Regions from separate parts of the Hoeflea prorocentri genome, predicted to be linked through region 1. Evidence: predicted binding sites of a transcription regulator. Region 1 holds the regulator's gene; each other region holds the start of a gene.
What was found. The regulator PhoB, encoded in region 1, activates phosphate uptake and scavenging genes when phosphate is short. The targets are predictions, from matches to a motif close to TGTCATNNANCTGTCAT.
Positions count from the first base shown of each region.

Region 2: the regulator PhoB is predicted to act here: its motif matches at 2,958-2,974, upstream of phnF (phosphonate metabolism transcriptional regulator PhnF).
Region 3: the regulator PhoB is predicted to act here: its motif matches at 2,406-2,422, upstream of OQ273_RS15395 (HAD-IIA family hydrolase).
Region 4: the regulator PhoB is predicted to act here: its motif matches at 2,211-2,227, upstream of OQ273_RS12245 (alpha-D-ribose 1-methylphosphonate 5-triphosphate diphosphatase).

Region 1 is NZ_JAPJZI010000001.1:3,734,885-3,739,843, forward strand. It holds gene OQ273_RS17480 (LysR family transcriptional regulator) at 1-575, opposite strand, end outside; gene OQ273_RS17485 (RidA family protein) at 727-1,110, shown strand; gene OQ273_RS17490 (L-2-amino-thiazoline-4-carboxylic acid hydrolase) at 1,107-1,604, shown strand; gene OQ273_RS17495 (winged helix-turn-helix transcriptional regulator) at 1,588-2,079, opposite strand; gene OQ273_RS17500 (VOC family protein) at 2,166-2,537, shown strand; gene phoB (phosphate regulon transcriptional regulator PhoB) at 2,583-3,266, opposite strand; gene phoU (phosphate signaling complex protein PhoU) at 3,311-4,048, opposite strand; gene pstB (phosphate ABC transporter ATP-binding protein PstB) at 4,071-4,889, opposite strand.
Region 2 is NZ_JAPJZI010000001.1:3,156,697-3,161,655, forward strand. It holds gene OQ273_RS14760 (alpha-D-ribose 1-methylphosphonate 5-phosphate C-P-lyase PhnJ) at 1-655, opposite strand, end outside; gene OQ273_RS14765 (carbon-phosphorus lyase complex subunit) at 664-1,770, opposite strand; gene phnH (phosphonate C-P lyase system protein PhnH) at 1,778-2,398, opposite strand; gene phnG (phosphonate C-P lyase system protein PhnG) at 2,398-2,814, opposite strand; gene phnF (phosphonate metabolism transcriptional regulator PhnF) at 2,991-3,740, shown strand; gene OQ273_RS14785 (NAD(P)/FAD-dependent oxidoreductase) at 3,741-4,907, opposite strand; gene mnmC2 (tRNA (5-methylaminomethyl-2-thiouridine)(34)-methyltransferase MnmC2) at 4,919-4,959, shown strand, end outside.
Region 3 is NZ_JAPJZI010000001.1:3,291,138-3,296,096, forward strand. It holds gene OQ273_RS15380 (amidohydrolase) at 1-521, shown strand, start outside; gene OQ273_RS15385 (CobW family GTP-binding protein) at 511-1,509, shown strand; gene OQ273_RS15390 (LysR substrate-binding domain-containing protein) at 1,447-2,322, opposite strand; gene OQ273_RS15395 (HAD-IIA family hydrolase) at 2,528-3,286, shown strand; gene OQ273_RS15400 (ABC transporter permease) at 3,283-4,209, shown strand; gene OQ273_RS15405 (ABC transporter permease) at 4,214-4,959, shown strand, end outside.
Region 4 is NZ_JAPJZI010000001.1:2,604,114-2,609,072, reverse strand. It holds gene OQ273_RS12250 (NADH:flavin oxidoreductase/NADH oxidase) at 1-852, opposite strand, end outside; gene OQ273_RS12245 (alpha-D-ribose 1-methylphosphonate 5-triphosphate diphosphatase) at 1,019-2,155, opposite strand; gene OQ273_RS12240 (RidA family protein) at 2,300-2,698, opposite strand; gene OQ273_RS12235 (LysR family transcriptional regulator) at 2,840-3,736, shown strand; gene OQ273_RS12230 (cryptochrome/photolyase family protein) at 3,828-4,959, shown strand, end outside.

The sequences.
Region 1 (4,959 bases):
TGCCGGGTCAGGTCGTCAATAATCGCCTGTGACTGCGCGCAATTGGCAAGGCCCGGCTTGCAGACAAAATGCAGTTCGCCAGGACCGGACGAAGCCGGAATAACAACCAGCGTCAGATCTCCATAGGGGCCGCCGCGCGCTCTGATGAGGCAATCAACCGCGTTCGTGCGCACCAGTTCGATGTCGCTGGTTTCGATACAATCGCGCACATGGCGGCGAAGGTCTTCGCTGTGTTGCGGCCAATTTCCCGGCAGCATCGTTCTGACCTTCGGACATATGCCAACGGAAAACTTCCTGCTGTTGATGCGCGGGGCGATGGCTTCGGTGGCTTCCGTCAAATCATCAAACGCCTTGGAGATCGCAGGCAGATAGGCCTCGCCCTCTTCAGTCAAAAGCAGGCCATGCGGCAAGCGTCGAAACAGCGCCACGCCGAGGGACGCCTCCAGCTTCTTGACCTGCTGGCTTATAGCGCCGGCGGTGACGCCGAGTTCGCTTGCTGCGGTCGTAAAGCTCAAATGTCTGGCGGCCGCTTCGAAGGCGCGCAGCGTGTTGAGTGATGGAAGCCTGTAAGTCATCAAATTTCTCCTCACTTCAAAGTGACACAAAGAACGGCATTTGAAGACTCAGCATTTCTATGCCTCCACCGGAGGTTTTCTGCGTTGAGATTACCGTCCCCACCAGTAGCTTCGTTTGCGCACAATGAATTCCGTCAACGAGGACCCATCCATGAAAATGGAACACATCACATCCGCAAAAGCTCACGATCTGAAAAGCCGATATGCCCAGTGTGTCGCCGTTTCCGGTCATTCACGAACCATCTATGTGAGCGGGCAAATCCCGGTGCGGCCCGACGGAACGGTGCCGGAGACCTTCAAGGAGCAGGCCGAGCAGGCCTGGGCGAATGTCGAGGCACAGCTCAAGGCGGCCGGCCTCGGATTGGAAAACATCGTCCGCCACACGACCTATCTGTCGGACCGCAAATACAGGGCCGAAAACAGCCTCGTGCGCAAAGCGGTGCTCGGCGGGCATGAGCCGGCCTTGACGGTGATCATTGCCGGGATTTTTGACGAAGCCTGGCTGCTGGAAATCGAAGCGGTGGCCGCCGGATGAGTAAGAGTTGCACCAACGCGCTTCATGCCAGCGCGGTGAAAGATCGTGGCAGGATTTACCTCGCCGTATTTCGCGAACTGTCGCACCGTTGCGGCGAGGCAGAGGCCATCAGCGTTTTGCAAAGCGCCAGCCGGGCGCACGGGCTGGAGGTCGGGGCGTCGCTGGCGCATCTCGCGCCTCGGGATTTTAGGGGCATGCTCAACACGTATTTTCTCGGCCCCGACAGCGCGACCTATTCGCCTCAGGTCAATGAAATCAGCGACACATGCCTTGATGTCCAGTTCATGACCTGCCCGCTCAAGGACGGGTGGCTGGAGATGGGGTGCAGCGATGAAGAGGTGTGTACGCTCCTGAAATGCGCGACGGCATTTGACGATGCTGTCTGGGAAGCGGCGGGGTTCGACTATGAGCTTGAATCCTGGGCACCCGGCAAGCCCGGCTGCTGCCGCACGCGATTGAGGGAAAGGCCCGCACAGGTCACAGAAGACCGCTGATCGCGTTGCTGATTGCAATGCCCTCATTCGCGGCCTGATAGATCGGCCGCGGCGGGTGCGATGCGATGTCGATCTCGCGGTGCAGCCAATGCCGCGCCTCCAGTTTTTGAAGCGATTGGGAAAGCGCCCGGTCGGTTATGGGGGACAGGTCGCTCTTGATGTCGACGAAACGGCGGGGCCGACCGCTGACGGCAAGGACGGGAAGCGTCCATGTACGGCGAAGCAGGGACTGTCCGGATTCATCCGGCAAAGCCCCGGCGATCATATCTGCCATCTTCGCAAACCTCATTCCTTCCTCGGTCAACCTGAATTCCGGTCTCAGCGGGTGGCCATGTCCGGGATTGCGCTCCAGAATCCCGAGTTCAACTAGATGCGCCAGGCTGCTTGCAAAGGCTGTGCGGCTTGCACCGGACGCCACAAGAAGCGGCGCCTGACGCCCCGGCACACCGTCATGCATCGCTTTGAGGATGCTCAAAGACCATGACCGGGATGTAATATTGACAAGTCGACCAATGTCCATAAAGTATAGTATATATAATTTTAGTTGAACTGGAAACTGCAATGGCTGTCGTAAAACTGAATAACGAAATCACCTTTGCGCTGTCGGTCCGCGACCGGCATGCGAGCGCGAAATGGTATGAGGACATGCTTGGATTTGAGCTGGTACATCACATCGACGAGGCCGGGTGGAGCGAAGTCAAGACAATGACGGAAGGCGTTACGCTGGGATTGGGCGAGCAGACGGAACCGGTTCCCGGAAATGCCGTTCCGGTCTTCGGCATCGACGACATCACAACAGCGCGCAATGCGCTGGAGGCTGCTGGCGTCAAATTCGACGGACCAACCGATACGGTCGAAGGCATGGTCAGCACCGCGACCTTCTACGACCCAGACGGCAATGCCTTCATGTTGGCACAGGACCTGACGCGGTAGCGGACCGGAATCGGCCGTCGCCAAGAGGTCGGTGACAGGTCCTGCTCACGTTTCCAGTGAATAGCCCGCACCGCGGACCGTGCGAATAACGTCGCGCATATTGGCAAGGTTGAGGGCCTTGCGCAGGCGACCGACATGGACGTCGACGGTGCGTTCATCCACATAGATATCGTGGCCCCAGACGCCGTCGAGAAGCTGCGAGCGGGAGAAGACACGCGTCGGCGAGGTCATGAAGAACTCCAGCAGGCGGAATTCGGTCGGACCGAGCTTGATCTCGCGGCCGCGTCGGTAGACGCGATGGGTCTCGCGGTCGAGTTCGATATCGCCGGCCTTCAAAACCGTCGAGATCGTCTCCGGCTTGACCCGGCGTAAAAGGGCGCGCACGCGGGCCATGAGTTCGGGCGTTGAGAACGGCTTGACGACATAATCGTCCGCGCCGGTGGCAAGGCCCCTCACCCGTTCGCTTTCCTCGCCGCGCGCGGTCAGGAGAATGATCGGCAGGCGCTCGGTTTCCGGCCGGACACGTAAACGACGACACAGTTCGATACCTGAGAGGCCGGGCAGCATCCAGTCAAGGATCAGAAGATCGGGAACCCGCTCCTGCAGTTTGATCTCCGCCTCGTCACCGCGCAGGACGGTATCGACCTCGTAGCCTTCGGCTTCCAGATTGTAACGCAGCAGGACGCTCAGCGCCTCTTCGTCTTCAACGACGGTGATTTGCGGTGCAATGCCCATGTCTTGTCTCCGGCGGCAGGGCCTGATGGCCCGCCAGCCTACTCTTCCTCGGCGCCCACAGACGTGGTTTCATCGTCCTTGGGCCGCTCGTTCGACAGTTGCGAGCCGGTGCTGATGTAGTAGACCGTCTCGGCAATATTGGTGGCGTGGTCGCCGATCCGCTCGATGTTCTTTGCGCAAAACAGGAGATGCGTACAGGCGGTTATGTTGCGCGGATCTTCCATCATATAGGTGAGCAGCTCACGGAAAAGGGACGTATATATTGCGTCGATCTCGTCGTCGCGCTGACGAATGGAACTGGCGAGTTCCGGCGAGCGGGACGAATAGGCGTCGAGCACTTCTTTCAGCTGCGTTAGAGCCAGCTCGGCAAGGTGATCGAGGCCGCGCACCAGCTTCTTCGGCTGCGCCATGCCATGGACGGCGAGCACACGTTTGGCGATGTTCTTTGCCATGTCGCCGACCCGTTCCAGATCGGCGGCAATGCGGATCGACCCTATAATGTCGCGCAGATCCGCCGCCATGGGCTGACGCTTGGCGATGATCAAAACCGCTTTCTCGCCGATCTGTCGCTCGGCATCGTCAAGAACCAGATCGTCGGAAATGACCTTTTGCGAGAGCGCGGCATCGCCATTGACGAGCGCGGCGACGGATTCCTCAAGCATACGCTCGGCAATCCCGCCCATCTCTGCGATGCGGCGCACGAGAAACTGCAGATCCTCGTCATAGGCCGAGACCGTGTGAGCGGCGAGCTGATTACTGGAATTGTTTTCGTTCATGATCGTTCCTGTCCGCTCAAGATCAGCCGAAGCGGCCGGTGATGTAGTCCTGGGTACGCTGATCGTCGGGGTTGGTGAACATCTTGTCCGTGTCGCCGACCTCGACCAGCTTGCCCAGATGGAACATGGCGGTGCGCTGCGAGACGCGCGCGGCCTGCTGCATGGAGTGGGTCACAATGACAATTGTGTAGTTCTGGCGTATCTCGTCGATCAGCTCCTCGACCTTGGCCGTGGCGATCGGATCGAGCGCCGAACAGGGCTCGTCCATCAATATCACTTCCGGGTTGACGGCAATGGCGCGGGCGATGCAGAGACGCTGCTGCTGACCGCCGGAAAGGCCGGTTCCCGGTTCGTTGAGCCTGTCCTTGACCTCGTCGAATAGGCCGGCTCTTTGCAGGCTGGTTTCGACAATCTCGTCAAACCCTGCCTTGCTGTTGGCCATGCCGTGAATACGCGGGCCGTAAGCGATATTCTCATAAATCGATTTCGGAAACGGGTTGGGTTTTTGAAAGACCATGCCGACGCTGGCACGCAGCTCCACCACATCAACGGCCGGATGATAGATATCCGCGCCATCCAATGTGATGCTTCCCTTGACCTCGCAGCCGTCAATCGTGTCGTTCATCCGGTTCAGACAGCGCAGGAAGGTGGACTTGCCGCAGCCAGACGGACCGATGAGGGCCGTGACCTGATTTTTCCTGACATCGAGGTCCACATCAAAGAGCGCCTGGGAACCGCTGTAAAAGACGCTCACCATGCGGCCCTGCATCTTTATGGGCGGCTGCGGTTCGGTTTTTGCACCAACCGCCTCTTCTACTGCTGCTTCCGACATCATATTCATCCTTCAAAACCCCACTGTATCGGCTTTTTGCCCGTCAGGGGCGGCACATGCAACTGCGCCACGCCAACAA
Region 2 (4,959 bases), 580 kb from region 1:
TATAGGGCGGGATCGCGTAGATGCGTTTTTCGCGTCCGGCGCCGAAGAGCTGAAGCGCCTGCGAACGGTGCATCTTCGGATTGTCGAATTTGGGCGTTGGAGACGGGTCCATCACGTAGCGCCCCTCAACCTTGACCGGATAGGCATAGGTCGTGGCGATATGGCCGTTCTTGGCGATGTCCTCATAGAGTTTGACATGCATGAGCCCGTATTCTTCAAGCGCATGCATCTTGCGCGTTTCCGTCTCGCGTGGCTCGAGGAACCGCAACGGTTCGGGAATAGGCACCTGATAGACAAGGACCTGCCCCTCCTTCAGCGTCTCTTCGGGAATGCGGTGCCGCGTCTGGATAATTGTCGCGTCCGAGGTCTGGGTGGTGACAGCGACATCCGCGACCTTTTGAAAAAAGGCTCGGATCGATACGGCATTGGTGGTGTCGTCGGCGCCCTGGTCGATCACCTTCAACGTATCGTCCGGGCCGAGTATCGACGCCGTGACCTGCACACCACCTGTGCCCCAGCCATAGGGCATCGGCATTTCGCGGCTGGCGAAGGGGACCTGATAACCGGGAATGGCAATCGCCTTCAAAATGGCGCGCCGGATCATGCGTTTCGTCTGCTCGTCGAGATAGGCGAAATTGTAGGTGGCCAACTGCATATGCGTGTTCATTCGGCGGCCTCCAGTTTTTCGTCGGACTTGTCGCGCCCGGCCTCGTATTCGCCGCGCATGCGGCGCACCAGATCAAGTTCGGCCTGGAAATCGACATAGTGGGGCAGCTTCAGATGCTCGACAAAGCCGGTCGCCTGTACATTGTCCGAGTGGGAAATGACAAATTCCTCATCCTGTGCCGGCGCGGTCAAATCCTCGCCAAGCTCTTCGGCCCGCAAGGCCCGGTCGACAAGCGCCATGGCCATGGCCTTGCGCTCGCTCTGACCGAAAACCAGGCCGTAACCACGGGTGAATTGCGGCGGCTGTTTGGCTGAGCCCTGAAACTGGTTGACCATCTGGCATTCGGTCACCCGCACGGTGCCGAGGCTGACGGCAAAGCCCAGTTCCGGAACATCAATCTCGACCTCCACCTCGCCGATGCGGATTTCTCCGGCAAAAGGGTGACTGCGGGCATAACCACGCTGCGTCGAGTATCCGAGCGCCAGTAGAAAGCCCTCGTCACCGCGCGACAGCGCCTGCAGGCGCACATCGCGTGTCATGGGAAACTCCATGGGCTCGCGTGTCAGATCGCCGGTGGCGTGATCGTGCGGAAGATCGCCATCGTCCTCGATCAGCCCTTCGCCGGCGAGGATTTCGGAAACGCGCGGTGTGCGCCCCGTCTGGTTTTCGCGGGTCTCAGGCATGTCGACATCTGTCTCGTGCATCAGGTCGGGATCGAGCAGCCGGTGCGTGTAGTCGAAGGTCGGGCCGAGCAGTTGCCCGCCCGGCAGGTCCTTGTAGGTGGCCGAGATACGCCGCTCGATCAGCATTGTGCCGGTGTCGACAGGCTCGCTATAGCCGAAGCGGGGCAAGGTCGTGCGGTAGGCGCGCAGCAGGAAGATGGCTTCGATCACATCGCCGCGCGCCTGTTTGAAGGCGAGTGCTGCAAGCTCACGGTCGTAGAGCGAGCCTTCGGACATGATCCGGTCGACGGCCAGCCCCAATTGCTCAACGATCTGCGTGATATGCATCGCGGGGACCGCGCGATCGCCACGGCGGCGGTCTGCGAGGAGCCGGTGGGCGTTTTCGATGGCGGCCTCACCGCCTTTAACGGCTACATACATGGCGCGCTCACCTCCCCCTCTTGATCTTTACGGTTCGCGGCAGGGCAATGACGCCTTCCGGCGCTGCCAACAGCACATCGACGCCGCGCGGGAACCGCATCCCGTTGGCACTCCATTGATCCATGAACCTGTCAGGCAGGCCTTGCGGCACAATGTGCGCGATTTCCTGAATGCCCGGCCCTGTCAGTGTCAGGCCGGGACCGCCTGACAGAGCAGCGATCTGCACAATGAGCGTTGTGGAGCGATCGGGGTATTCCTGCGTTCCCTGCGAAAAGCTTTCGAGAGACGGCAAAGCCTCAGAATCGGAGATAACGGCAAAGTCCGCATCCAGCATTTCCCGGACGATCGGTGCAGCTGTATTGAAGGCAAGCCATCCTGCAACGTCGCTGCTGCGCGCAAGGACCGGATCGAGCCAGATTTGGGTGTCGTGATCGAAAAGCGTTGCGGCGATTGCTCCGGTGACGGGCGTCAGTGGCGCTGGCGGTTCCGTCAGGTTTTCAATGGCGGCAATCTTGCCCGGGCGGGCGATTGCTTCCATCACCTGCCTGAAAACCGCCTGTGCATCGAAGACCGGGTTGGCGAAGCCGCCCTGGATCGCGGACGGATCGTTTGCCTGCAGAACAGTCATCAATCCTCTCCCCTGACCATGGTGAAGAAATCGACCCGTGTTGCGGCGGTTTCCTCCTGATTGCGCTTGTCTTCAGCGTCGAGGCGATCGCGAACCGGATGGATGACATCGCTTTCAACCCTTTGCCGGAATGTTTCGTCCTGCCACAGCGCATCAAACAAGGCGGCGTGCCGGACTTTTTCCTTATCGGTTCCAAATGCGTAGGCATGGCCAATACGGCCGGTTGAAAGCCGCATGGTCGCGCGTGTGACGGTCGCCTCACCGAAATTGAATGGCGCGCCACCGCCGCCGATGCGCCCGCGCAGCATGACCAGACCCGTCTCGGGTCCGCGCACGGCATCGAAGTCCGGCCTTTGCGGCCACTTATTCCAGGCATCCACCAATTCTTCCCGCGTCGCACGGGCCAGAACAGCCATGGCTTGCTTGCGCGCCGATTGCTGCGCTTCTGAAGCCCCTGCATTTACCGATGAAGGATCTGTCGCTTTTGTCACGATTTTCTCCCGATTTGTCTATTTATCTAGACAATTAGACATCTAATCATTATCTCTATAGCGCAATAATGACTGCTGTGTGACAGGGAATCTGAAAACCGATGGAATTCGTGGAACGGCGCAGCGGGATTTCGCTGTGGCGGCAGATCGCCGACCAGATCCGTATTGCCATAAGCAATGGCGAGTTTGATGAGAGCGGCGCACTGCCGGGCGAACTGGCACTGGCGAGACGTTTCGAGGTCAACCGCCACACGGTGCGCAGCGCTATTGCCTCTCTTGCGCGTGAGGGCGTGCTGAGGGTCGAACAGGGCCGCGGAACCTTCATTGCCCGCCACACAAAGCTGCAATATCCGATTGGCCGGCGCACACGCTTTTCCGCCGGTCTTGCCGGCCAGATCAAATCACGCGGCGGATTTCTCAAATCACATGTCACCGAGGCGGCAACGGGCCATGTTTCACGAGCCCTCGAACTTGAACCGGGCGCGCCGGTGCTGAGGCTTGAACGCGTTTCGTCGGCGGACGGCGTACCGGTTTCGCGCGGCATCAGCTGGTTCGATGCGGAAAGGTTCCCGGACTTCGCCAATCGCTACGAAAGCCGAAAATCAATCACTGCCGTCCTGAACTCATACGACATTGAGGATTATGTGCGCATATCAACTCGCATATCCGCTCACCATGCGGATCCTGCGACGCTTGACGATCTGAAACTGTCACCTGGTGCCATCACCCTGCGGACCGAAGCCGTGAACGCCGAAGTGGCCGGACGGCGGCTTGAGTATTCCCACACTTTTTTTGCTGCGGACCGGATCGAACTGGATATCGATCATCAGGCCGGAACCGCCCTGCCCTGATCAGCGCAGATGCGCATCAATGGTGAAGCTTTCCGGCAAAGAAGGACATTGATCGTCGAGCGCGAAATCCAGTGCACAAGCCGCCATTTTGTGGGCAATGCCGAATGTGATCTTGAAGCCGCCGGTCGCAACCGTGGTACGTTTACATCCGGGCACAACGCCGATCATCGGGTCGCGGCGCACAGCCTTGGGACGGAGCCCTGCCCAACGTTCAAGGACCCTTGCCCCTTCAAGCGCCGGACAAAGACGGCTCGCCTTGGCGATCACGTCGTCGAGCTTTTCATCAGTGCCATGACCGTCCTCGAAATCGGTCTCGCTGGTGCTCCCGACGGCGACCGTTCCGGCTGCATGCGGCACGACATAAGTCCCGTCGGAAAAGACCAACGGCAGATCGGCATCAATATCGGCGTCAAGCAGTGCGGTCTGGCCCTTGACCGGTTTGCCGTAGTCCGCTGGCGGCCGGCCCGTCAGTCGGCCGAGAAGTTCGAATGTCTCATGTCCCGCAGCCAGAACGATGTGGCCCGCATCGATGGGCGTGCCGGACGCCGTCGTCACACGGGCGGAACGATCCTCGAAGGACAGGAGGCCGTCGCTCTCCACTATTCGTGCCTTGCTATCAAGGCTGGCTTTCAAAGCCGCCATATAGTTGCGCGGGCTGACGCGCGCCGAAAGCGTCTCGTGGACGAAGCCGTTCGGCCCGCTGGCTGCATCCGGCCAGCCCGCCTCCTCAGGACTGTCGCTGACCGCCCATGCATAGCCTGTTTGCGCGCTGTCCCAGACATTTTCCGCCGCCTCGATCCGTTCCACCGCCAGGTCCCGGTGATGCGGTTTGATCAGAGGAATGATGCGGCCGCAGCGGCGATAGCCGCAGCCGAGACCGGTTTCGGCCTCGAGCTTTCTGACTTCATTTTCAAGGCTTGCAAGAGCCTCGAACTGAAACTGCTTTTTCGGGTTCCAGCGCTCCGGCATATGCGGCATCAACGCGCCGAGCAGCCCGCCGCTGGCTCCCGATCCGGCAGCGCGGGCGTCAAGCACGATCACATTCAACCCTCGCGCCGCCGCCAGACGCGCCGTCCAAAGGCCGACCACACCAGCGCCTGCAACAAGAAGATCGCAAGACAGACGGTCCCGGTTGGTTGTATAGGGCTGCGTATTCTTTAGGGTCATGGAAACGGACTATGGGCGATAAAGACAAAGAATATGACGCCGGAGCGGTCGA
Region 3 (4,959 bases), 440 kb from region 1:
ATCACCGGTTTCGTCTCGAACACTGCGCCCTGATGCGCGAGGACCAGATCGAGCGCGCCGTGAAACTGGGCGTGCTTTCAAGTTTTTTCATAAACCACATTACCCATTGGGGCGCGCCGATCGAGGATGCACTGTTCGGCCCGGAGCGCGCGGCCCACTACATGCCGGCCGGCTCGGCCGTAAAGCACGGCATGCGTATCAGCCTGCATGCCGATACGCCGATGACCGACCCATCCGCGCTTGAACTCATGCAGGCGGCCACGACACGGACGGCCGGGGACGGCCGATGTGTCGGTGCGGGCGAACGTCTGGACGCGCAAACCGCCCTTAAGGCCGTGACCATCGACGCGGCGTTCCAGATCTGCAAGGAGGACATGCTGGGCTCCATCAGTCCCGGCAAACATGCCGATCTCGTGGTGCTGGAGAAAAACCCACTTGAAACGCAGAGCGAGGACCTTGCCTCGATCAAGGTCGAACAGACCTGGCTCGCCGGCGAACGTGTGTGGGCCCATGACGGCTGAACCCGACCGCGCCGTTCCGGTTGTCACCGTCGGCGGCTTCCTGGGCGCCGGAAAGACGACGCTGGTCAACGGCTTGCTTGCGCAAAGCAATGGCCGGCGAATCGTTGTTTTCGTCAATGATTTCGGCGCCATCAATATCGACTATGACCTGATCGAGACAGTCGAGGAAGATCGCATCTCGCTCAAGAACGGCTGCGTGTGCTGCACGCTCAATGACGATCTGGTCGGTGCTGTTGTCGACTATTGCCGGGCTGCAGAAAGCCCGGATGCGTTTGTCATCGAAGCAAGCGGAGTAGCCGATCCGCGATCGCTCGACCAATCCATCCTGGCCCTCCAGGCGGCCGGACATGTGCGGCTCGATAACCGGATCTACGTGCTCGATGCGGATTGCTTCGGCCGCCTCGACTATGCGGATACCGAATTGCTGATCGACCATGCCGTTGCCAGCGATCTGGTTCTCGTCAACAAGGCCGATCTGACTACGGCGGAAAAGCTGGCTGCCTTGAGAAAGATGCTGGTGCGCTCATCGCCGCACAACAAAATGATCGAGACCCGCCATTGCGCTTTGCCTTTCGATATATTGATTGGAGACGGCCAGCGCGACAAAGCTGTACCGGTGCCTGTTGCACCGAACCAGCTTCTCGGCCACGAATTCCACAGTTGGAGCACGACCTCGGCGACGCCGATCAACCGCCGGCGTTTCGCAGCGTTTTTGAAAACGCTCGCCGGCTCGACGCTCCGCGCCAAGGGCAGGCTTTTCTTCGACGACGCACCGGATCGCGCCGTGCTGTTCGACTTTGTCGGCAGTCGGGAAACACGTCGCCTCTTGTCGGAGAAGACCGCTGATCCGGTTTCCGTCCTTGTTGCGATTGGCCATCAGGATCGTTTTGATGCGGCGCTCATCGCACAGGCTTTCAGCGCAACGCTAAACCCCGTCCCGCCAGAAGGTGGCAGAACCGAAGAACGCATCGACAACCCGGCTTTTTGAGTCCTTCAATGAGAAGGCAATTTCATCATAGGCACCCGACAGGTCGCTGATCGCCAGCCGCTGCACGCCGTCAGTCCGACTGGTTGCGAATTTCCAGATAAAGCCAATGCCGAGACCGTTGACGACGGCTTCATAGAGACCGTCGCGCGTATCAAGCGTCAAAAGCGGTGTCGGCGGCTCGGGCAGCGCCGCGAACATTCTGTCGACAACACGCTGGGTGGACGAGCCCCGTGCACGGAAGATCAATGCTTCGTTTTGAAGTTCAGCGGCGCTGACGACATCCTTCCGGGCCAGCGGATGATTGGGCGGAGCAATGGCAACGACCTGGTTTGGAGCAAGCGCGGCGCGGCGGAAACGGTTGTCCTCGCGCACATTGGGCAAGATGCCGACGTCCACCTCATGGCTGAGCACTGCGCGGGTGATCTTGTCATGCGGGCCCGTTTCCACCCTGAGCGTGACGCCCGGGTGGGTGCGATGGAATTCGGCAACGACCGCCATTCCGGGCATGGCGTTGCCCAGACCGACGATAATCTGTCCGTCGGCAAGCGAAGTGCGGCGCGTCAACAATCGCTCGGCTTCGAGCCGTTCCGCCGAAATCCGCTCCGCCATGTCACATAACTCGTTGCATAATTGCGTGGGGAACAGTTTGCCGTGGTTGCGGACAAAGAGCCTCACGCCATAACTCGCCTCAAGGTCCCTGACGTGCTGCGAAACCGCTGGCTGGCTGATGCCGATCGCTCTTGCCGCCGCGGCGAAGGAACCGGCATGAGCAACATGACGCACGGCGTCGAGTCGGGCAAATGTCAGATCCATGCAGAACGAACCTCTCGGCAATCAGGGCAAATACCCGACGCATGAGCGTTTTTCCTTGAGCGCCTCAAACAATAGCTTTCGTTTGTAACAGCGGTGTCACACTCACCGCCGAAAGAAGAGACGGGACGACACGTCCGTTCGTTAATCGTGAGGAATTCAACAGCGCATCGGTGAGTGCACCGGTGCGGACGGGAGAGTTATGCCGGTGTCATCGCACACAACCGTTTTGCTGCCGCGGTCCAAAACGACAGGACAGCTGTCAGTGCGTCTGTGCGCCGATGCTGCCGCGGTTCTATGTGATCTCGATGGCTGCCTGGCTTCCGAGAACAGGGCTTTTGAAGACGCACCGGCCTTTGTCGAGACTTGTGGAGACCGGCTATGGATTGTGTCGAACAATTCCACCGACACGGCGGCAAGCCTGTCTGAAAAACTCGACGCAATCGGTTTGACGATCCCGGCTGAGCGCATTCTTCTTGCCGGCGAGCAGACGCTTCGCCATCTGGCGGCCAGCCAACCGGCAAAGGGAATCAGCCTTTATGCGGGGCACGACCTGCAAACACTGAAAGATGAACTGCAGCCCGTGGCCTCGAATGATCCAGGCATTGTTCTTTTGTGCCGCGACCTGGAGTTCAAGCTTGCCACGCTGGACCGGCTTGTTGCCGATATCGACAGGGGAGCGGAGTTGTGGGTCAGCAACACGGATGTATCACATCCCGGCATAGGCGGCAGGCCGATCCCGGAAACCGGCGCACTGCTTGCTGCCCTGCAGGCAATTCGCTCCGATACGCCCTATCGCTGCATCGGCAAGCCGGACCCCTACCTGCTCAGGCAGGTGCTTCGCAAAAGCGCAACGGTACCGGGAGACGCGGTCTTTGTTGGCGACAATGCGTTGACCGACGGCTGTGCGGCAAAATCCGCCGGTATTGATTTTGTCCATCTGGTGCGCGGAGGAGACGGGCGATGATCATCTATATCTCCCGGACACTTGCCAAGACGCTCCTGACGCTGTTCGCGGTCATCACCCTGGTTTTCTTCGCCACGCGGCTTTCCGGAAGCCCGCTGGAGACCTTCCTTGGCGAAGGTCTGACGGCTGAAGACCGGGCAATGATGATCGACTATTTCGGACTCAACGGTTCGATCTGGGAACAATATGCGCGCTATATGCGCGGCGTGCTGGAGGGCAATTTCGGGCTTTCTTTCGTCGAAAGACGCCCCGTCGCCGATATTGTCGCCGAACGTATAGGACCGTCCCTGCAACTGCTTGCGAGCGCGCTCGCACTGACGATTTGTCTGTCGATCCCGCTCGGCATCCTCGCCGCGATCTATCGCCGGAGCTGGATCGGAACCGGTATCATGATGTTCGCCTTCGTTGGTTACGCCGTGCCGAACTTCATCCTGGCGATCTTCATGATCCTTGTCTTCGCGTTCACCCTGAACTGGCTTCCGGTGGTCGGCAATGGTTCGCCTGCGCATTTCATCATGCCGACTATCGCCCTTTCGGGCGTGTTGATCGCAGCGCTGACCCGCTTTACCCGCAACGCAATGCTGGACGTGCTTGGCCAGGACTATATGCGCACGGCACGGGCCAAAGGCCTGCCCGAATGGATTGTTGTCATCAAACACGGGCTAAAAAACGCCAGCGTAACAATCGCCTCGGTTCTTGGCCTGCAGATCGCCGCACTGGCCGCTGCGGGCAATGTCGTGGTCGAATCGATCTTCTCATGGCCCGGGATCGGAGAGTTGCTCGTCACATCCGCAATCACGCGCGATTATCCGGTGCTGCAGTTTGGCGTCATTGTCGTTGCCGTTGCAGTCGTCGTCATCAATGCCGTCATCGACATCGCCTATGCCTTTGCCGATCCGCGCATCCGGCTCGCGAAAGGATGACGCCATGACCTATCTTTCCGATGCTCCTGGAAAACAGTTTTTTGCGGCGACCGCCGGGTTGTGGAACTCAGCCAACGCCATCGAAAAAACCGCGTTGCTGACTGCAGCTTGCCTTCTCGGGCTTGCGCTGTTTGCTCCGCTCATCGCGCCGTTCGATCCGGCTGATCAGAGCCTGATATCACGTCTGCGGCCGCCGATCGGGTTTGATCGCTACAAGGAAGGACATCTCTTCGGCACCGATGAGCTCGGCCGTGATGTGCTCTCTCGCAGCCTCTACGGTTTGCGCCTGACGCTTTCGCTGGCGATGACGGGCGCACTGATCGGCCTTGTTCTGGGCGGTGCGCTCGGCCTTGCCGCCGGTCTTCGTCGTGGCTGGGCCGAAGACACGATCATGGCCGGCGTCGACATTCAAATCGCTGTCCCCTTTACCCTGATCGCTCTCCTGGTGCTTGCAATCTTCGGCTCGCATATCGAGGTGATGATCTTTGTGCTGGGCATCTATGGGTGGGAGCAATATGCGCGGATCGTGCGCGGCGAGGTACGCAAGATCACCGAACTGCCTTTCATCGAGGCGGCGCGCGCGTCCGGCGGAAGTCACGGTTACATTGCGCTACGCCATATTCTGCCGAACATCGTGTCGCCGCTCGTCGTACAGTTCACACTGTCGGTCTCCAACATCGTCATCCTTGAATCGACATTGTCCTTTCTCGGCCTTGGCATTCAGCCGCCGACCGCCTCGCTTGGATCGAT
Region 4 (4,959 bases), 1.1 Mb from region 1:
GATCTTCATCCTGCGTGGCCGCTCCTTTCCTCCGATGCCGCCCGACGAGCAGTCGATCAGATCGACGCCTTCATTCTTCAGCGCTCTTGCGATATCCGTGACGTCCTCAATCTCCAGCCCGCCATCGAGCCAATCCGTTGACGACAGTCGGAAAGCCAGAGGGTAGGCGTCCGGCCAGTTTGCGCGAATGGATTTTGCCACCTCCAAAGCAAAGCGCCTGCGATTTTCATCACTGCCGCCCCACTTGTCCGTCCGCGTGTTCGAGATCGGCGACAGAAACTGGTGGATCAGAAATCCGTGGGCGGCATAGACCTCTATGATCTTGAAGCCGGCTTCATGGGAGCGGCGCGCCGCCGTCCCGAATGAGCGGATAACCCTTTGAATGTCGTCTTCGGACATTTCCTTCGGTGTCGGCCAGCCATCCGCATAGGGGATCGCCGAGGGGGCAATGGCTTCCCACGGCGTCTCGCCACGCACAGCGATATCTTCATCATCAATGGGTGTTTCGCCGTGCCACGGCCGTCGTTCCGAGGCCTTGCGTCCGGCATGACTCAACTGAATGCCGGGAACGGCTCCCTCCTGGCTGATGAACTCTGCGATCGGCTTGAGATTGTTGATCTGGTCGTCGTCCCAAAGCCCGAGATCGCCGATAGTTCTTCGTCCCTCCGCTTCGACAGCCGTGGCTTCCGCGTAAACCAGTCCGGCGCCGCCGATTGCGAAGCGGCCGAGATGAACCATGTGCCAATCATTGGCGTAGCCATCGCGTGCCCGATACTGGCTCATTGGCGAGACGGCCACGCGGTTCTTGAATGTTAGACTTCGAAGCGCAATGGGTGAGAAGAGATGGGACAATGGTATCTGATCCTGAAAATTTCGTGACGAAATGCAATTGGTTCCAGTCAGACTTGTAACCTATACCGTGGTCGCGGACATCACGGTTGTTACACATTTTTGGCACTGCATAAGCCGCGTTATGGAAGATGGATTGACCTGGCCGCTTTTCAAACAGTTATTAAGATCAGCTGCCGAAGGTCGTGACCACGCCACCGACAACAAGATGCACCAGACGCCATGGGCCGGTGCAGTCAAGCACGGCAAGATCGGCCCGGCGTCCGGTCTCGATCGCCCCGCGATCCTGCAATCCCATGGACGCTGCCGGATTTCTTGAAACGAGGTTCCAGGCCTCGCCGAAGCTGCACACACCGCGGGCAACAAGATGTTCAGCCGCATGCAGCAGGCTGGGATAGTAATAGTCGGAGGCAAGGACATCGCACAGGCCATTGCCTATGGCGTCCTCGGCTGACATGGCGCCGGTGTGGCTGCCCCCGCGGATCACGTTTGGAGCACCCATAATGACGTATTCACCGTTGGAAACGGCATCTTCGGCGACTTTACGCGCCAGCGGAAACTCGCATACCTTTGCGCCGAGGTTGCGGAATTGCTCGCGCTCTCCACGGGTTTTCTCGTCGTGTGACAGCATGATCGCGCCTCGACGCGAAGCGCGTTCGGCAACGTCGCGAACCTTATCCGCAACATCCGGTGCGCGGCGACCGATTTCTTCAGCCATGGCAAGGTATTCTTTTAGCGTCAGTCCTGCGCGGTGTGCCCACACTTCAAGCTTCTTGGTGTTTCCGGAACGTGCGGCTTCCAGCGTCAGCGTCGTGTGGTCGTTGAAGGCCAAAGCGGGTTTGGGATGGCGGGCAAGCCAGTGGTCTATATCGTCGATGGCATCATGGGCAAAGGTCTCCCACCGCAGCTGGACGCGGTGGTCCGCCAGAAACTGAGGCCGCAGGCCTTCAAGCCCATCCATGAAGTCGCGCCCCGCCGGAAGGCTTCGCGCGCCCGGCTCCCACGACAGTGTAAGTCCGTGGAACACCGTTGTGATGCCGTTGGCAAGCAATTGCCGGTCAACCCAGCGCATTGCGATGGGAAACGCGATGTTGACGCCGGGTCGCGGATGGAGCGCCACTTCGAACGCATCGCCGTGGACATCCACAATGCCCGGCAGGACGCAAAAGCTCCGGCAGTCGATTGCGGTTGCGCTGGGCGAGGGGGCTTCGACAATCATCCCATCGGCGATGTGAACATCCGCGGCTTCAAGCGCGCCATGCGACGTAAGCACCGTTCCGCCGATGAGGCTTACGGATGAGATCATGAACTTGCCTGTGCACTTCTGCGGTTTCCAAAAGCCGGTCTGATATACGGCCAACACAACAGCTATATGTCACACTTTCAACAGTGCGAAAACGCGCAACGCATGACCCGATGCGTGGCGCGTTCTTCGCCTTCTGGGGCACAATCAGCCGGTTGTCGGCATGCGGGCGATAACCTTGATCTCAAAATCGAAACCCGACAGCCAGGTCACGCCCACAGCGGTCCAGTTGGGGTAGGGCCTTTGTCCAATAATACCCGATCGAACGGCAAGGACTGTGTCCATCTGAGTTTGAGGATCTGTGTGGAAGGTCGTGACATCCACAATGTCTTCGAAGTCGCCGCCGGCGGCCTCCAGAACGGCAGCGCGATTGTCGAAGGCAAGCCGGACCTGTCTTTCAAAATCCGGCTCGGGCGATCCGTCCTGACGGCTGCCGACCTGCCCGGACACGAAAAGGAGATCGCCGGAACGGATGGCAGCGGAATATTGGTGGGTTTCATAGAGCGATTGTCTTCCGGCCGGGAAGACCGCATTGCGATTGGACATAGGTCAGTTCCTGTAGGTTGTTCGGGCTGAATTCGCCGATGCCGGTCTTTGCCCGGGACTGTTTCCCAACCAAACTGGAACGTCAGAAGAAATAATTCAAACTGATATCAGTTATAGTATATTATAAGTTTTATGAATTTAATGTCCATTGATCTCAACCTGCTCGTTGTGCTCGATGCCTTGCTCGACGAGGCGCATGTGAGCCGCGCGGCACAACGCCTGAACCGCTCCCAGCCTGCCGTTTCGAACGCGCTTCAGCGCTGCCGCGATCTGTTCGGTGATGAATTGCTGGAAAGAAAGCACGGCGCAATGCGCTTGACGCCACGCGCCGAAGCGATGCGCGGGCCGCTCAAATCGCTGCTTGGAAATGTGCACGATCTCGTTGATCCGCCGAAAATCAGCCTCAGCGATCTGCGGCAAACGATCCGGATTACCACTGCCGACGACCCATCCTTCATGATCGCTGGCCCGCTGATTGCTGCCCTTCATCGAACGGCCCCGGGCGTCACGGTCATCTTCGAGCCGTGGAACGGGGAAGATGCGGCTGCAAAGGATCTGTTGAACGGCGATACCGATATCACGATCTCCATTCTCCCGAGGGACATCGAGGGGCTGGAGCGCATCACGCTGTTGCAAGAGACATACATTGTGGCCATGCGCAAGGGCCATCCGGCTGCGGAGCGGTTCGATCTCGACACGTGGCTGGACTGGCCGCACATCGTCATGTCGGGCCGGGGCGAAGCCGGCTCTCCACTCGACGCTCAGCTTCGCTCCTTGGGCCGCGCCCGTCGCATCGGCGTCGTTGTGCCATCGTTTCAGCTTACTTTGTCGCTCCTGGTCCAAACGGATCATATCGCCATGGTGCCCCGGCATGGATTCATGTTGCATGGCCATCCAGGACTCGTCGGCTTCGATCCCCCGATCAGTATTGATGGCTTCCCGGTAAATCTGGCCTGGCACACACGCCGGAGCGGGGACGCCGGCATCCGACACGTTGTTGCGACAATCAAAGAGGTCTTTACTCCGCAGGGTTCCTGAGCTGTCGGCATCATGCTGCATCAAGGCAAGGCAATCCATTTGCGGTCCGCCTGCGTAAAACTGTCTGCAATCGCTTCGGGAATGTCGTTCAATGAGCAGCGGAAATCTTATCCTGATTCTTGGTGATCAACTGTCCACGGCAGTATCATCGCTTGCCGGAGCCGATCGCGGCAGGGATCGCGTATTGATGGCGGAACTGCATGAGGAGACGACTTACGTCCGCCATCACAAGAAGAAGATTGCTCTGGTCCTGTCGGCTATGCGTCATTTCGCAGCCGTGCTTGAGGAAGAAGGATGGCACATTGAATACATCCGCCTGGACGATCCGGAAAATACTAAGTCCTTTACCGGAGAGATTGAACGCGCCCTGGACCGCCAACCCGTTGAGCGCATCGTGGTCACCGAACCGGGGGAATGGCGACTTCTGGAGCAGTTCCGGCAGTGGTCGCAGCGTTTCGGTGTGCCGGTCGATATCTTGACTGATGACCGCTTCCTCTGCTCCCGGTCGGACTTTGCCGAGTGGGCGAGCGGCCGCAAGCAATTGCGCATGGAGTATTTCTATCGCGATATGCGGCGCAGGACAGGGCTGTTGATGGACGGCGACAATCCGATAGGCGGCAAGTGGAACTTCGATGCCGAGAACCGCAAACCCGCAAAGCCGGATCTCTTCATGCCGCGACCGCTGCATTTTGAACCGGACCGGACGACTGCGGACGTGCTTGGCCTGGTGGGCGAAAGGTTCGGCGGTCATTTTGGTGATCTTGAACCCTTTTGGTTCGCGACAAAGGCGCAGCAGGCAAAGGCGGCCCTTGATCAGTTCATCGAACACGCTCTGCCGTCATTCGGTGACTATCAAGACGCAATGCTCCGTGGCGAACGCTTCATCTATCACAGCGTCCTTTCGGCCTATATCAACATCGGATTGCTCGATCCGCTCAGCGTTTGCCGGGCCGTGGAGGAGGCCTATGCGAGCGGAGCCGTGCCGATCAACGCCGCTGAGGGCTTTATTCGCCAGATCATCGGCTGGCGCGAATATGTGCGGGGGATCTACTGGTTGAAGATGCCGGACTATGTGGAGGAAAACGTCTTTTCCAATACAAGGCCATTGCCCGATTTCTACTGGACCGCCGAGACGGACATGACCTGTCTGCGCGAGGCCATTACCCAGACCAAGGAAGACGCCTACGCCCATCACATACAGCGATTGATGCTCACCGGAAACT